DNA from 3 places in the Polycladomyces subterraneus genome. Region 2 is predicted to be linked to each of the others. Evidence: predicted binding sites of a transcription regulator. Region 2 holds the regulator's gene; each other region holds the start of a gene.

Region 1 (4,920 bases), on a different contig from region 2:
GTCACCGGATGTTTTTTTGTTTGAAGGACGTTTTCTGTTAAGATGAAATTCCAAGGTTCTTGAAAGGTGTCGGGAGGGACTTTTATTACATGCGAAATTGGAATGAACCGATTCGTGCGCTGTTCCCGCAAATGGTGAAATGGCGCCGTGAATTTCATATGCATCCGGAAATCTCTTTCCAGGAAGTGCGCACTTCGGCACGGGTAGCGGAAATCCTGAAACAAGCCGGTCTGGAGGTGCGCACTGGTGTTGGCGGAAGGGGTGTGATCGGGATTCTTCACGGTAACGGCGATTCGTCACACACTGTGGCCTTGCGTGCCGATATGGATGCGTTGCCCATTCAGGATGAGAAGACGTGTGAATACCGGTCCACCGTACCCGGCGTTATGCACGCCTGCGGTCATGATGCTCACACGGCTGCTCTGCTCGGTGTAGCCGTTCTGCTTAGTCAACACCGTGATGAGGTTCCCGGTCGGATCGTTTTTTTGTTTCAGCACGCCGAAGAAGTCCTTCCCGGAGGGGCAGAGCGCATGATCGAAGACGGTGCGTTGGAGGGAGTGGATGCCGTCTACGGTGTTCATTTCTGGACCTCTTTTCCCGTCGGGGTTGTCGCTTTGAATGATCACGCCCTGATGGCCGGGGCGGACACATTTCATATCGAGGTGATCGGCAAAGGTGGGCACGGCGGTTTGCCGCATGAAACGGTGGATGCGATCGCCATCGCATCCCATTTGGTCGTCAATCTGCAAACTGTTGTCAGCCGGCAAATCGATCCACTCAAGTCGGGTGTCATCACCATTGGTCACATTCAAGGCGGTCGGGCGTGCAATGTGATCGCAGAACGGTGCGTGATGACAGGCACGATACGTACATTGGATCCGACGCTTCGGGAATTTATCTCCGCCAGAATCAGCGAGGTGACTGAACAGACTTGCCGGATGTACGGGGCCACTTATCGCGTTGATTTCGATTGGGGCACACCTCCACTGGTCAATCATACTGTCGAAGCCCACAGAATGGCCGAAGTGGCCCGAAAGATCGTAGGCAACGCAAAAGTGTGGGAAGTGCCTCCGATGATGGCAGGAGAGGACTTTGCCTACTACCTGCAACAGCGCCCGGGCGCTTTCTGTTTTGTCGGTGCGGGCAATCCTGAGCGCGGCATCCGTTATCCGCATCATCATCCATTATTTGATATTGACGAAGAGGCGATGAAAGTGTCGGCCGCGTTGCTCATTGAGACCGCGATGTCGTATTTGCGGGGAGATCCGGTGAATTAAAGGGGTTTTTATATGGGGGACAGATCAGGAGCGTTTTCCTCGCTCTTTTTTTTTTTGGGAAAAAGTGGACATACTATCTCCTGATCAAATGCGGGAGGGAAAAGAGATGGATTTTTTGGAGGTAATCTTTCAGACGGTCATCGCTTTCATGGTGATTCTGGTGTTAACCATGATTCTCGGAAAGCAGCAAATCGCCCAGATGACTTATTTCGAATATATCAACGGGATCACATTCGGGTCAATAGCGGCCACATTGGCGACCGACATCGACCAGCATACGTGGCAGCATTTGATCGGACTGGTGTTGTTCGGGGGGTTGACCTTGCTGTTGTCGTACCTCTCACTGAAAAATCGCAAAGCCCGCCGCTGGTTAGAGGGAGACCCGGTCATCGTCATCCAAAACGGCCAGATCATGGAGGAAAATCTGAAAAAAAACCGGTTTCATTTCGACGAAGTGATGGAACTGTTGCGACAAAAAGGCGTGTTCGACATCTCCCAAGTTCAGCAGGCCGTATTGGAAAACGACGGACAAATCACGGTGATGCTGAAACCGCAATATCAGCCGCTCACCAAAGACAGTATGTCCAAGCCACCGGGACCTGCCAATATGCCGATGGAATTGGTGATCGACGGCCAGGTGATCTATGAAAACCTGCAAAAGGCCCGCAAAAATGGACAGTGGCTCATGAACCAAATCCGGAAGCAAAAAGGGGTGCAGTCACTTCGTGACGTCTATTACGCCAGCTTGCAGTCGGACGGTACTCTCTATGTGGATGTGCGCAATGATCAGGTCTGAGAATAAAACACACACCTGCACGCCACAATAAGCAAAGCATCGTATGAAAAAAGGAGGAACCCTGCATGGGACAACTGAAAGATATCATGACCCAACAAATCGCTTACGTTACCCCACAAGATAACGTGTATGAAGTGGCCAACCTGATGAAACAGCACAACGTGGGGATGATTCCGGTCGTTGAAAACGGCGCGTTGCAAGGTGTCATTACCGATCGCGATCTGGTTCTGCGCTGCATCGCAGAACGGCAACCCAACTCCCTGAAGGCAAGCGATATCATGACCGGCAATCCGGTCACGGGCCATCCGAACATGTCGGTGGCTGAAGCTTCCCAACTGATGGCCCAACATCAAATCCGTCGTCTGCCTGTGGTGGAAAACGGGCAAATGGTCGGAGTTGTGGCGATCGGGGACATGGCAGTTCGTGAACCGTTCTCCGATCAAGCGGGTCAGGCATTGAGCAACATTTCCGAGCCGAGCCAACCGCAAATGTAACGTTGCATTACCTATTGGAGCCGGGAAAAACCTACGTCGCCTTTCATGCCCGCATTGACCGCGGGGCTGAAGGCGGCGTTTGCTTGTTTTTGGATACAATTTCCGTCGTTATCGAAACATATGTTCGCATATAATAAAAAACGGAAAATGATGCAGGTGTGATGGCCAGGTAGGTGATGTCCATGATGATTCCGCCGGAGGAATATAACCGATTCGCCGATCTTATCAAGCGGCTGGTGGTATTGGACGTGCTGGCCCGCGCACTGGAAATCGATCAACGGGGGATGGAGCGCCTCCCTTTAAAACTTGGAAGAGTGTGGAAGGAGACGATGGCGGAGATCATTCAGCGCGTAGAGCGGGAGCGGGTGCAATGCCGCCGGCAACTGCGCCGGTGCGGGGGACACATCGTGGAGGTGCGCCAATGGTCGGATGCACGGGAAGTGCAGGCGCGGTTCCGCGGTTTTTTCTATCGACACTGGTTTGACAACGAATGGCTTCGCAGTGAATGTGAAGAGTGGCTTCGCTCGTATTGGCGGGAGGGCAAAAATACCAGACAACAAACACCCCAGACTCGGTCACATTAAACATGAAGGGAGGATGTATCATGAGAAAAGGCCTGATTCCCGTTATGCTGGGTACATTGGTTTCCACATTGGGCGTTTCGCTGATCAACCGCAAACGGAAAAACTGGTTCCGTACAACTCGTTCCACCCGTCCGTACGGTTGGGGTGTGTTTGGATTTGGTTTGGCTCAGATCATACTGGGCGGAATGGATCTGTTTCGTCGGCGCGCGCGATGATAAAGATGAGAATAGGGGAAAGTCTTCCCACTTTTTCTTGTAAAAAGTTTGCTTCCGTCAGTTGAATCATATCCCGAATTTGCAGTACAATGTACCCAAATGGCGAAGGGGGTTGCAAAATCAATGGAGGGGCCCTATGTAATTCGCAAGGGTGGCAGTGACTGGATTCCGATGGGAAAAGGAGTGCAGCTGAGCTATCTGCGAAAAAGCGGTGAGGAATACAGCATTTTGCTGAAGATGGAGTCCGGCGGCCGTTTTCCGATGCATGAGCACGTCGGTGGAGAAGAAGTATATGTCATCGAAGGAAGCGTGCAAGTAGGAAAAGTGCGTTTGGAACAAGGGGACTATTACTATGCTCCTCCTGGTGTGAGCGAAACTGCCATGACGGAAGACGGTTGTACCTTGCTGATCACCTCCGCACGGGGCTTGGAAGTCAACAATCCAACAGCCAAAGTGACGGCTCACTGACAGTCGTTCCACATATATATTGCTTCATGATGGCCAAGCAGGAGGCACGTTTATCCGACCGGCACAAAATTGCCGGACGGAAAACGTGCCCTTTTTCGTCTGTTCGACTTTGTGGGTGTGCCTGATCACCTTCAAACGCCTTTACTGGATGTCATCGCATAAAATCCTCGGTTTCATCGCACGATATGAAAGCGATTGTTGATCGAGGGAGTGCGATGCAAATATGAGTAACAAAGAACAACAAGCGGAACAGCTAGCCATGAAACAGGCTGAGGAGCAAGCGCAAAATGCACAATACCAGCAAGTGGCGAAACAACATCAACCCCGGCCCAAAGTGCTTCGAAACTGTTTGAAGGCGTTTGTGGCCGGCGGCTTGATTTGCGTGATCGGTCAGTTACTGCAAAACATGTACATTCACGTATTTCATTTTCAACCGGACAAGGCGGGGGACCCGACCGTGGCCACCCTGATCTTTATCGCTGCCGTGCTCACCGGATTGGGCGTGTTCGATAAGATTGGGCAGTGGGCCGGAGCGGGAACGGCGGTGCCTGTGACCGGTTTTGCCAACTCCATTGTATCTGCGGCATTGGAACACCGCTCGGAAGGATGGGTGCTCGGTATCGGCGGCAATATGTTTAAACTGGCCGGAGCAGTCATTGTGTTCGGCGTTGTGGCCGCCTTTTTCATCGGGATTATTCGTACGTTGTTCTTTTCGTGAAAGGAGGGGTGGACGATGGCGATCAACGGAACGAAAGCACTGGGAAGAAGTACATGGGTTTATCCATCAGGTGTTCAGATCTTGTCCAGCGCAACGGTGGTAGGGCCCAAAGAAGGCGAAGGATTGCTGAAAGATGACTACGACATCATTTACACGGATATGTATGCCGGGCAGGACACATGGGAAAAAGCAGAGCGGAAGATGCTGGAGGATGCGGTCGCTACAGCCGTGGAAAAAGCGGGGTTGCAGACATCGGACATTCCGGCCTATCTGGCGGGTGACCTGTTGAACCAAAATATTACCTCGTCTTTTTCGGCCAAAACACACCAGATGCCGTTTATGGGCGTGTACGGTGCCTGTTCTACTTC
Region 2 (4,920 bases):
TTTTTAGTCCAGGAAGGGGGAGTTCGCACGCCTCTAATTGGATAAATATTACATACGCTCATAGAGCGAATATGGGGCGATTTTAGCGATTTTGATCCTTTTTGGACCAATTGTATTCCCGATATAAAAAAGGTCGCTTATACGGGAAAATAGAAGGACTTTTTTTCGTGTAACCCACAACAAATTTCCATTTATTTGAATCTCTCCGAACTGAAACAAACATCTCATACTCGCACAAAAATAGAAGGTGTGGCATACGTTTAGGTGAGAGAAGCATTCCGCTTACCGCCGCACATAGTTCGTATTTGAATCCGTTACCCCTTAAAGGAGTGATGGTGATGATGAAACGTTTTAACGATTGGTTGGGGGATAAACTCGCTTACTGGCTCTCAACCATGGGGTGTTTCTATCTTATTTCGATTGCCATTCTTGCAACTCTTTTTTTTCAAAGACCGGAAGGTGTTCAAGCGTGGCTCATGTTTTGGGTAACCGTCTTCTTTCAAGGTGTTGCACTACCTGTTTTAGGTTACGTATCCCGAAAGGCTGGAGAAAAGCAGGAGCAAATTTTGAACGAAACACATGATGCGGTGATGGATGAATTAGCGCTGGTCAAAGAAGAACTGGCGATTGCAAAAGAGGAACGCGAGATGCTGAAGAAATTGCTTGAAGAACTACATAAACGTAGTCCAGATAAGAGGTGATTTCAGTGGTTTTGATCTTTTTTTGAATCGATAGTATCTCCTAACTAAAAAAAGCGCATATACCCAAATGAGGGCATTTTTTATGAAACGGTCGGGAAAAATCGGCGATTCCCCACTAGGCAAACGGGCAGTTACTATATCAGTCATTTGAATCTAGTCAAATATGGTGTTGAATAGTTTATAACACAAACCAGTTTGATTATAATAGGTTGCGCCAACCAGTTTAAAGGGTGGGGAAGACAAGCAATAGGGACCCCTACAAAAAGGATATCAGTCACTGCCGTAAAATTACCTAAAATGCCCGGAATCATCCAAAATGCAACCCTTTTCCCCCACCGCATACTTGTCGTGATCAGTAATGTTACGGATAGGCCAGGTGTTGCGATTACGCGCAGTGAGGAAAAAACGAATGAGATCCATTGGATATCCCCATTCAAACTCCTCCTAGCTTAACTCAATAAACCACCCTGATAACGCAATTCATACACTTTTGTATCTTTCAAGTGGATTTCCTCATACCCGTAAAACCGTTCCCATGTGCCCTCCCAATGATTCATATAGGTAAACGGCCCTTTTTTCCAGAAGTCCGGTCCCCGATAAGGCGCTTCCTCCGATCCCAAGCGCAGCGCTTCACGCAAAAATGCATAGATGGAACGAATCTGCTCCCGATCACCGATATTGATCACTCCTCCCCCATAACTCATGGCCCATAGGGGTTGGTCCAAATGATATACCGTCTCCATCCCCGTAAACATCTCCATCCCGAAATAGATATCCCGATAGAAATAAGGACCCTCCCGGTATTCCAATTGTTTGGCCCCTGGTAGCTGTGCCGGGACGGAAGCATCGTCTCCTTGAGCGGCATATGTGGCTCGTTTGGCGGTTAGGAGGAAAGAAATAAGTTTGCAGCGCATATAAATCTCCTTTTAAGTTTGTATTGCAAACCTGTATGTAATATTATTCAGTTTGTTGAAATCACTTTTGTAGTAAAGATTTCATCGATTCCTACTCTTTCTACATCATATCATCTGAAATGTTATTTGTAACCACAATAATAAATGAATAATAAATAGATCAGAAAGAAAAAAACGCCGAGCCCCTATCTCCGCGGTCCCCATAGCATGACGGATACCCCAGTACCGTCTTGCTGCTCACCAAAGAGATTGCCAAAAGGGACGCAAGTAAGTGGTGGAGGTGCAAATTGACGATAATTTGTTCTCCGGAACACACATTCCGGGGAACTGATGTTTGTTCTTTGGAGCAGTTTCGTGTATACTGGAGAAAATGGAAACATCATCGACTAGGAGTTGAGGGTGATGACAACGCGACTCTCCTCGCGGCAAAAGGCAATTTTGGACTACATAAAGAAATCGGTCAAAGAGAGGGGCTATCCGCCGTCTGTTCGCGAAATCGGGGAAGCAGTCGGCTTGGCATCCAGCTCGACGGTACACGGTCATCTTGCCCGTTTGGAAAAGAAGGGGTTTATCCGACGCGATCCCACCAAACCGAGGGCAATCGAACTTTTGGATCGCAGGGATCTGGAGGACACGGTACGCTCCTCTGATACCGTATTGGTACCACTGGTCGGGAAAGTCACCGCGGGGGAACCCATCACTGCCATCGAAAATGTGGAAGAATACCTCCCTCTCCCTCGTCGCCTGGTTGGCAATGCAGAACGGGCGTTTGTCTTGTCCGTTCACGGAAACAGTATGATCAACGCCGGCATTCTTGATGGTGACCATGTGGTGGTGCGTCAGCAGAACACCGCCGAAAACGGGGATATCGTCGTGGCGATGACCCAAGACGGGGAAGCCACCGTAAAACGGTTCTATAAAGAAAAGGATCATATCCGCCTGCAACCGGAAAACGATGAGATGGAACCGATTCGCCTGACAAGTGTCAGTATTTTGGGGAAAGTAATCGGGGTATTCCGGGAAATTCATTGAGAGGTCAAAGCAGAGGCTAAGACTATTGAGACAAACCCAGCGTTAATACCGCTGGGTTTGTTTATGGATTCGGATACAGCCTCAAGTTTTTACCCCAATTTCGATGCTTGCCCGCGCTGTGGTCCGTTTCGAAGCGGATGAAATGAAGTAAGTTTGTAAAACAATGGCTCAGCTGACTACGATTTGGTCGTTTGAATAGCTGCTTTCACTGTCTGGGCAAGATTCCTCATATCTCCGACTCCCTGGAAATGCAAATAAATGATGCGTGGTTTTTCATAAATCCAGTGATTGTGTATTGCAGAAATCTCTAGGTTTCCTTTACGTAACGTATCCAATACAGGAGTAACTTCGCTTTCAAGTAGAGAAAACTCACCCGTCACCACTGTTTTCCCATTTGTTTGTTCAAATGTAGCGATAAACTCCAATTCCATTGTTTCTGGTGAGAGTTTGATCCCCCTGAAAGTAATAGGGATATTACGCGGAATTTCTACCTTACAAACCCCTTTTTCTGCTTTTGCTTTAGTACCAAAAATTTGTTCAAGGACTTTGCATCCAGTTTTCTCATTGCCATAGACCAAATGCATAGGAAGAGAGACGATCAAAAAACAAGATATCAAAATAATAAATATTTTCTTCACGTAGACCACCTTCATTTTGTTTGACGTTTATCCTAACCATGTGTGTGTCAGTTATTCAAAACCAGATATTTTTCTATTTTGGGACTTTCGTGATCTGAAGGGTTTTATTGCCGATATCCTCCCCAACATGGCATGACAAGATGGGTAAACGCCCTGGAGTATACAAACACACACCCCAACATCATGCCAGAAACCATGCATAAAAAGACGAGAATAAGAAAAGCATGATATTCGAACAAACCAAAATGGGTGATACAGATGAAAAAAGTGTATATGATCTTCATCGCATTGGTCCTACTATTGGCGGGATGCAACACAGCCAAACAAAGCCAAGATGTAAATCCTCGTCCCAAGCAGCTTAGCTATTGGAATGCTCATCCGGAAACAGTACCAATGAAAAGCAGAGGCAGGGTACTCCCTGATAAAAGAGGGGAAAACAATCTCCCCACCAACGCAGCCAAACCCCACATTGAGTCCATCGGCTTTTTGGAACCGGTAAACCCCGCACAAGCCGTTTCCGATGTCAATGAGGCTGCACGAAATTTGACTTACATCGGTTTTTTCAGTTACCGTGTTCAACCTAATGGAGACTTGATTCCTTTAAATGATGCCTCTCCTTTGGCAGCTACCAAGCGGAACCATGCTGCCCCGATGTTAGTGATCACCAATTTTGCATCAGGAAATTTCCAGCCGGATATCGCTCACCGGATCTTTACCGATCCCATGGCTTCTCGACGGCTGATTCATAACGTAATCCGTGTCATGAAGCAAAAAGGTTACCGTGCCCTTAACGTAGACTTTGAACATATCCGTGAAAAAGATCGGCAGCTGTACAATGGCTTTTTGGCGACTCTGTTGCCACAGGTCAAAAAAGAAGGATTTCTGGTATCCACCGCTCTGGCCCCAAAATCGAGTGACAACCAGGCAGGCCCTTGGCATGGTGCCCATGATTATGCCTTCCATGGCAAAATAGCGGATTTCGTCATTCTGATGACCTATGAATGGGGTTGGACTGGCGGACCTCCGATGGCAGTCTCTCCGATCCCTCAGGTTCGCAAAGTCGTGAATTATGCTGTTTCTAAGATCCCTCGAGAAAAGATTATCATGGGCGCTCCCCTTTACGGTTATGACTGGATACTTCCATATAAAAAAGGCGGCCCACCTGCTAAACGGGTGTCGCCACAGGAAGCTGAGACTTTCGCTTACATGAAGTCGCTGAAAATCCAATACAATAACCGAGATCAAGCTCCGTACTTTTTCTACACGGATCAACGTGGAAAAAAACATGTGGTCTGGTTTGAAAACACACAGAGTGCCCAAGCCAAGTTCAACTTGATCAAGGAGTATCGACTACGGGGGATCGGCTATTGGCTTTTGGGCGAGGATTTTCCTAGGAACTGGTCCCTGCTTCGAGATAACTTCAACATCCGAAAGTATTGAGTCCAAAATGAAAAACAGCCTGCCGAGTATGATCGGCGGGCTGTTTTTTTGCTTATTGATACTTTTCAACGAAACGTTGAATTCGGTCAAGCGCTTTTTCCAATTGATTCATGGAAGTCGCGTACGAAATGCGGATATGATCGGGAGATCCAAAAGCTGAACCGGGGACGACAGCCACTTTTTCTTCGTCCAACA
Region 3 (4,920 bases), on a different contig from region 2:
CAGGCCGATCACCACCAACACAATCCCCAAAACGATTAGAGTTTTGGCAAATGGGTTCATGTCGGCACCTCCAATCCGAAGTGCTCGTAACATTTGGGGGTGACCACACGTCCACGGGGGGTACGCTGGAGAAAACCGATCTGCATCAGATACGGTTCGTAGACGTCTTCCACCGTGTGCGCCTCCTCACCGATCGTGGCCGCGATCGTCTCCAGACCAACAGGCCCCCCGCGAAAGTTTTCGATGATAGACAACAACAATTTGTGGTCTATCTGGTCCAATCCCATTTTGTCCACCTGAATCCGGTCCAATGCATCCCGGGCTGCTTCCCCCGTGATCACACCGTCCCCCTGTACTTGAACGAAGTCCCGTACCCGTTTCAGTAAACGGTTGGCCACCCGCGGCGTGCCTCTGGCCCGTCGGGCGATTTCCACCGCGCCTTCCTCCCGAATGGCAACCCCGAGCAAATCAGCCGCCCGCTGCACGATCAGGGTGAGTTCATCCTCTGTATAATACTCCAACCGGCTGACCACTCCGAAACGATCCCGCAAAGGGGAGGAAAGCGAACCTGCTCGCGTCGTGGCGCCCACCAGCGTAAACGGTGGCAGGTCCAACCTGACCGACCGGGCACTGGGGCCCTTACCGATCACGATATCAAGTGCGAAGTCCTCCATCGCAGGATACAGGACTTCCTCCACGGATCGGTTCAAACGATGAATCTCGTCGATAAACAACAAATCGCCCGGTTGGAGGTTGGTCAGGATGGCCGCCAAGTCCCCCGGCCGCTCGATGGCCGGTCCGGACGTGGCCCGGATTTGCACCCCCAACTCATTGGCGATGATGTGAGACAGTGTCGTTTTCCCCAATCCGGGGGGGCCGTACAGCAAAACGTGATCCAGGGCCTCCCCCCGCATTTTGGCCGCTTCTATGTATACTTTCAGATTTTCCTTCACGCGCGTCTGACCGATATATTCGCTCAGATAACGGGGGCGCAGGCTGAACTCCACCGTCGCATCCTCTTCCGCTAGATGAGCGGAAATGATCCGTTCCTCCACGCTTACATCCCCCTATCGCTTCATCGACAGTTGCAACGCCCGCCGGATCCACTCGTCCAGCTCCGGCTCATCCTCCCACTGTTTACGCGCCTCTTCGACGGCCCAAGCCGCTTCTTCCTCATTATATCCGAGGGCCATCAGGGCTTCAATCGCCTCACCCGCACGCTCCATGGATAAAACGGGCTTTTCGGCTGGTCCTTCTGCCGGATCTCCTGGCTGTTGCATCAACGCGTGGACCCAACCCGCTTTTTTCAATTTGTCTTTCAGATCCAGGATCAATCGTTGGGCCGTCTTTTTTCCGATCCCGGGGAGTTTGGTCAAAAAAACGACGTTCTCCTGCTGGATCGCCTGCACAACTTGACGCGGCGTTCCTGAAGCCAATATGGAAAGTCCCGCTTTGGGACCGATCCCAGACACATCGAGCAACATGCGGAACAAATCCCGCTCTTCCCGGGTCGGGAAACCGTAGAGAGTGACAGCATCCTCCCGCACTACCTGATGCGTGTAGACTCGTGTCTGCACATTGGGTTCCCAGCGGTAGGGATTGCCGCACAACACGCGATAACCCACGCCCGACACGTTGATGGCGATGTAATCTGCTCCAGCGTAGGTGACGGTTCCTTCTAAAAACTCGATCAACGTTTCCAGCCTCCCTGTCTCAACCGGTTCACGAACATAGACGAGTGTCCCTCACAGATGGCGATGGCCAGCGCATCTGCCACATCATCCGGCTTGGGTATCTCAGGCAGGGATAAAAGCATGCGCACCATTTCCTGCACCTGCCGTTTCTCCGCCTGTCCGTAACCCACCACTGCCATTTTTACCTGTAACGGCGTATACTCTGTAATCGGTACCCCTGCCTCCTCCGCAGCCAACATAATTACGCCGCGTGCCTGACCGACAGTGAAGGCAGTCGTCACGTTGCGGTTGAAAAAGAGCTTCTCGATCGCCACCACGTCCGGACGATGCTTTTGAAATAACTCTCCACAGGCGTCGTAGATCTGCTTTAACCGGGTCGCTGTCGCCAAGCCGGCTTCTGTTTGGATACTGCCGTACTCCACAGCCTTGAGACGGTTGCCTTGGCGGTGCAATACCCCGTAGCCGACAATGGCGATGCCCGGGTCGATGCCCATGATCTTCACGCCGTTCCTCCTCTGCTGCGAACATGTTTTCGTTTGCCGTGTGTCGATTATATCACAACATTCCCCTCTTCTTTTCCCTCCAACAAAGATTATAATGGAGATAGCCGATTGTCATATACTGACAATAGACACGGGAATGCCAGTCCACATCAAAAAGAGGTGCATCCGATTGAAACCGATCGACGAACAAAACCAAACAAACGGAAGAACGAATTCACTCCGATCCACTACCTCTGGGGATCAAAAAGAACCCGACAGAGATGTGTCGACAGTAGGACGTGATTCGGCATCTCTCACAACCCATTCGCCACCCGATTTACGCACTTCCAGCTATTCCGCTGCCCAGATGCCCGGATCTCCCCAATCGTCCCCAACCGATGTGCCGGCCGGTCAACCAACCGGACCTACTCAAAGCATGCCGTCCGGTGCCCACAAATGGGGACAGGGTGCGATGGACTCGCGCCCGATGTGGCTGTCCCTGTTGTTCTTCCTCATCCCGCTCATGTTGAGCAACACCTTGCAATCGATCGGCGGGACGGTCAGCTCTATCTTGTTGGGACGCGGTCTTGGTGAATATGCGCTTGCGGCGGCCAGTGCTGTCTTTCCGGTTACGTTTTTCCTGATCTCGTTTATCATCGGACTGGGAAGCGCCAGCTCCGTTTTGATCGGTCAAGCCTACGGAAGTAGCAATACGGAGCGGATGAAAGCAACAGTCGGGACCTCCTTAACTTTCGCCTTTATCCTGGGTCTGCTCGCGGCCGTTATCGGCAATCTGTTCGCCCGCGAATTGCTGGAGCTAATTGGAACACCGGCGTCCATCATTCCGTATTCCATCGGCTACGCCCATGTGTTGTTCACGGGACTCCCGTTTTTCTTCCTGTATATCAACTACACCACATTTTTGCGCGGAACCGGTGATGCCAAAACCCCGTTTTATTTTCTGCTTTTCAGCACCATACTGACCGTCGGTTTAACCCCCGTTTTCCTTTTCGGATGGGGTGGCCTGCCCCGGTTGGGTGTGAAAGGTCCCGCACTGGCCATGGTGGTATCATCCATTATTACACTGATCGTCACCATCGCCTATCTGGGATGGAAACGTCACCCGCTGGCGCTGGATCGGGAGACGATTAAAAAACTGCGACTGGATCCGCAAATCGTCAAACTGCTGATCAAAATCGGCTTGCCAACCGGAATCCAGATGATTTTCGTCTCGTTGTCCGAAGTGGCCGTCGTTACATTTGTCAACCGGTTCGGCGCCCATGCCACCGCCGCTTATGGCGCAGTCATCCAAGTGATCAATTACGTGCAAATGCCCGCGCTGAGCTTGGGGATCGCCTCCGGGATCTTCGGCGCACAACTGATCGGTGCTGGAAAACAGGCCCGACTGCGGCTCCTGGTGAAAAGCGCCGTCATGTTGAATTACGTGATTGGCATTCTGCTGACCGGGATCGTCTATCTGTTCAGCCGCAGCATTTTGTCCTGGTTTTTGACCGATCCCGCAACGCTGTCGGTCGCGGAAGAACTGCTGTATATCACACTGTGGTCGTTCATGATCTTCGGCAACATGATGATCCTCTCGGGTGTGATGCGCTCGAGCGGCACCGTTTTCTGGCCGACACTGATCGGCATTATCACCATCTGGGGAGTCGAGGTGCCGGTTGCTTTTCTGTTGTCTCACACTATCGGTCTGCGTGGGATCTGGATGGCGTACCCCATTGCGTTCGCGTTTGGATTGGCAGCCCAATATACCTACTACCGCCTGTTCTGGATCAACCGCCAACATCAGCGCTTTTTTGACGGGCCGGAACCGGCGGAAGGAACGTGAAAGTGATTAAAACCCATACGTAAGTGATATCAATCCATAACGAGATCAATTTTCCAGACGGATGACCGGTTAGATTACACTCTTCAATAATCGGCAATCGGCGCTGATCTTCCATTTATCATGGCGGAAGATCAGCGCCGGTCCATTTCTCATCGACTTCTTAACGACCGTCGGCCAATTCTGCAATACGGCGATTGACATTCTCCCGATACAGGCCGCCGTGATAGCAGATGACCGCTTCAATATCATATTGCGCCAGTTTTTTTAACGATTGAATGGCGACATCCATATCCAGCGTATATTGCGGTACCGGTCCAACCAACTGACCATCCACGACGGCCAGAGCATCTCCGGCGATCAGGGTCTTGCTTGGTTGATGATACAGACTGATATGTCCAGGGGTATGACCCGGCGTGTGAATGACAGTGATTCCACCACAGAACGGCAACTCCTCTCCATCCGACACCGTCCTGTCCACCGGAGCTTTGGGCGGATTTTCAAATACCCGTTTTAATCCTTCGCGATGTTCCTGTGGCAAATCATTCAATCGAGCGATGGCCTTCTCGATTTTGATCAAAGGCTTCTCACCCTGAATATACGGTTTTTCCCATTCACTCGCCAGTACTTCGACCTTTTGGGGGGACGCATGGAGCAGATCGGGCAAACATCCAATATGATCAATATCTTGATGCGTGAGAAACACTTTGTTGAGCTTCTCAAAAGGGACACCGGCCGCCTCCATTGCCTCACGAAACTGTGGGAGTTGACCAGGAAAGCCTGCATCCACCAAGATGACAGTATCCTCATCCCAGATTAGGGCCGGATGAATCGTCATCTGCGCTCCCACCACATTCGCCGTAATTCCCAACATTTCCAACCCTTTGGCTACTTGCATCAG

Evidence for each region. Region 2 encodes LexA, which represses DNA repair genes until DNA is damaged. Its sites were predicted from a motif close to CGAACATATGTTCG; they were not measured.
Region 1: NWF35_RS15635 (YhjD family protein) is a predicted target of LexA. The motif match lies at 2,681-2,694, and genes of this name have one in related genera.
Region 3: ruvC (crossover junction endodeoxyribonuclease RuvC) is a predicted target of LexA. The motif match lies at 2,216-2,229, and genes of this name have one in related genera.

What each region holds. Positions count from the first base shown of each region.
Region 1 is NZ_JANRHH010000054.1:38,601-43,520, reverse strand. It holds gene NWF35_RS15650 (M20 metallopeptidase family protein) at 90-1,277, shown strand; gene NWF35_RS15645 (DUF421 domain-containing protein) at 1,384-2,073, shown strand; gene NWF35_RS15640 (CBS domain-containing protein) at 2,139-2,567, shown strand; gene NWF35_RS15635 (YhjD family protein) at 2,753-3,151, shown strand; gene NWF35_RS15630 (hypothetical protein) at 3,172-3,366, shown strand; gene NWF35_RS15625 (cupin domain-containing protein) at 3,490-3,834, shown strand; gene spoVAC (stage V sporulation protein AC) at 4,094-4,552, shown strand; gene spoVAD (stage V sporulation protein AD) at 4,568-4,920, shown strand, end outside.
Region 2 is NZ_JANRHH010000021.1:13,022-17,941, forward strand. It holds gene NWF35_RS04845 (hypothetical protein) at 339-701, shown strand; gene NWF35_RS04850 (DUF5680 domain-containing protein) at 1,151-1,615, opposite strand; gene lexA (transcriptional repressor LexA) at 2,018-2,647, shown strand; gene NWF35_RS04860 (DUF1259 domain-containing protein) at 2,824-3,285, opposite strand; gene NWF35_RS04865 (glycosyl hydrolase family 18 protein) at 3,544-4,725, shown strand; gene NWF35_RS04870 (pyridoxal phosphate-dependent aminotransferase) at 4,778-4,920, opposite strand, start outside.
Region 3 is NZ_JANRHH010000034.1:19,124-24,043, forward strand. It holds gene NWF35_RS08215 (DUF2905 domain-containing protein) at 1-60, opposite strand, end outside; gene ruvB (Holliday junction branch migration DNA helicase RuvB) at 57-1,055, opposite strand; gene ruvA (Holliday junction branch migration protein RuvA) at 1,068-1,694, opposite strand; gene ruvC (crossover junction endodeoxyribonuclease RuvC) at 1,691-2,197, opposite strand; gene NWF35_RS08235 (MATE family efflux transporter) at 2,613-4,022, shown strand; gene NWF35_RS08240 (MBL fold metallo-hydrolase) at 4,183-4,917, opposite strand.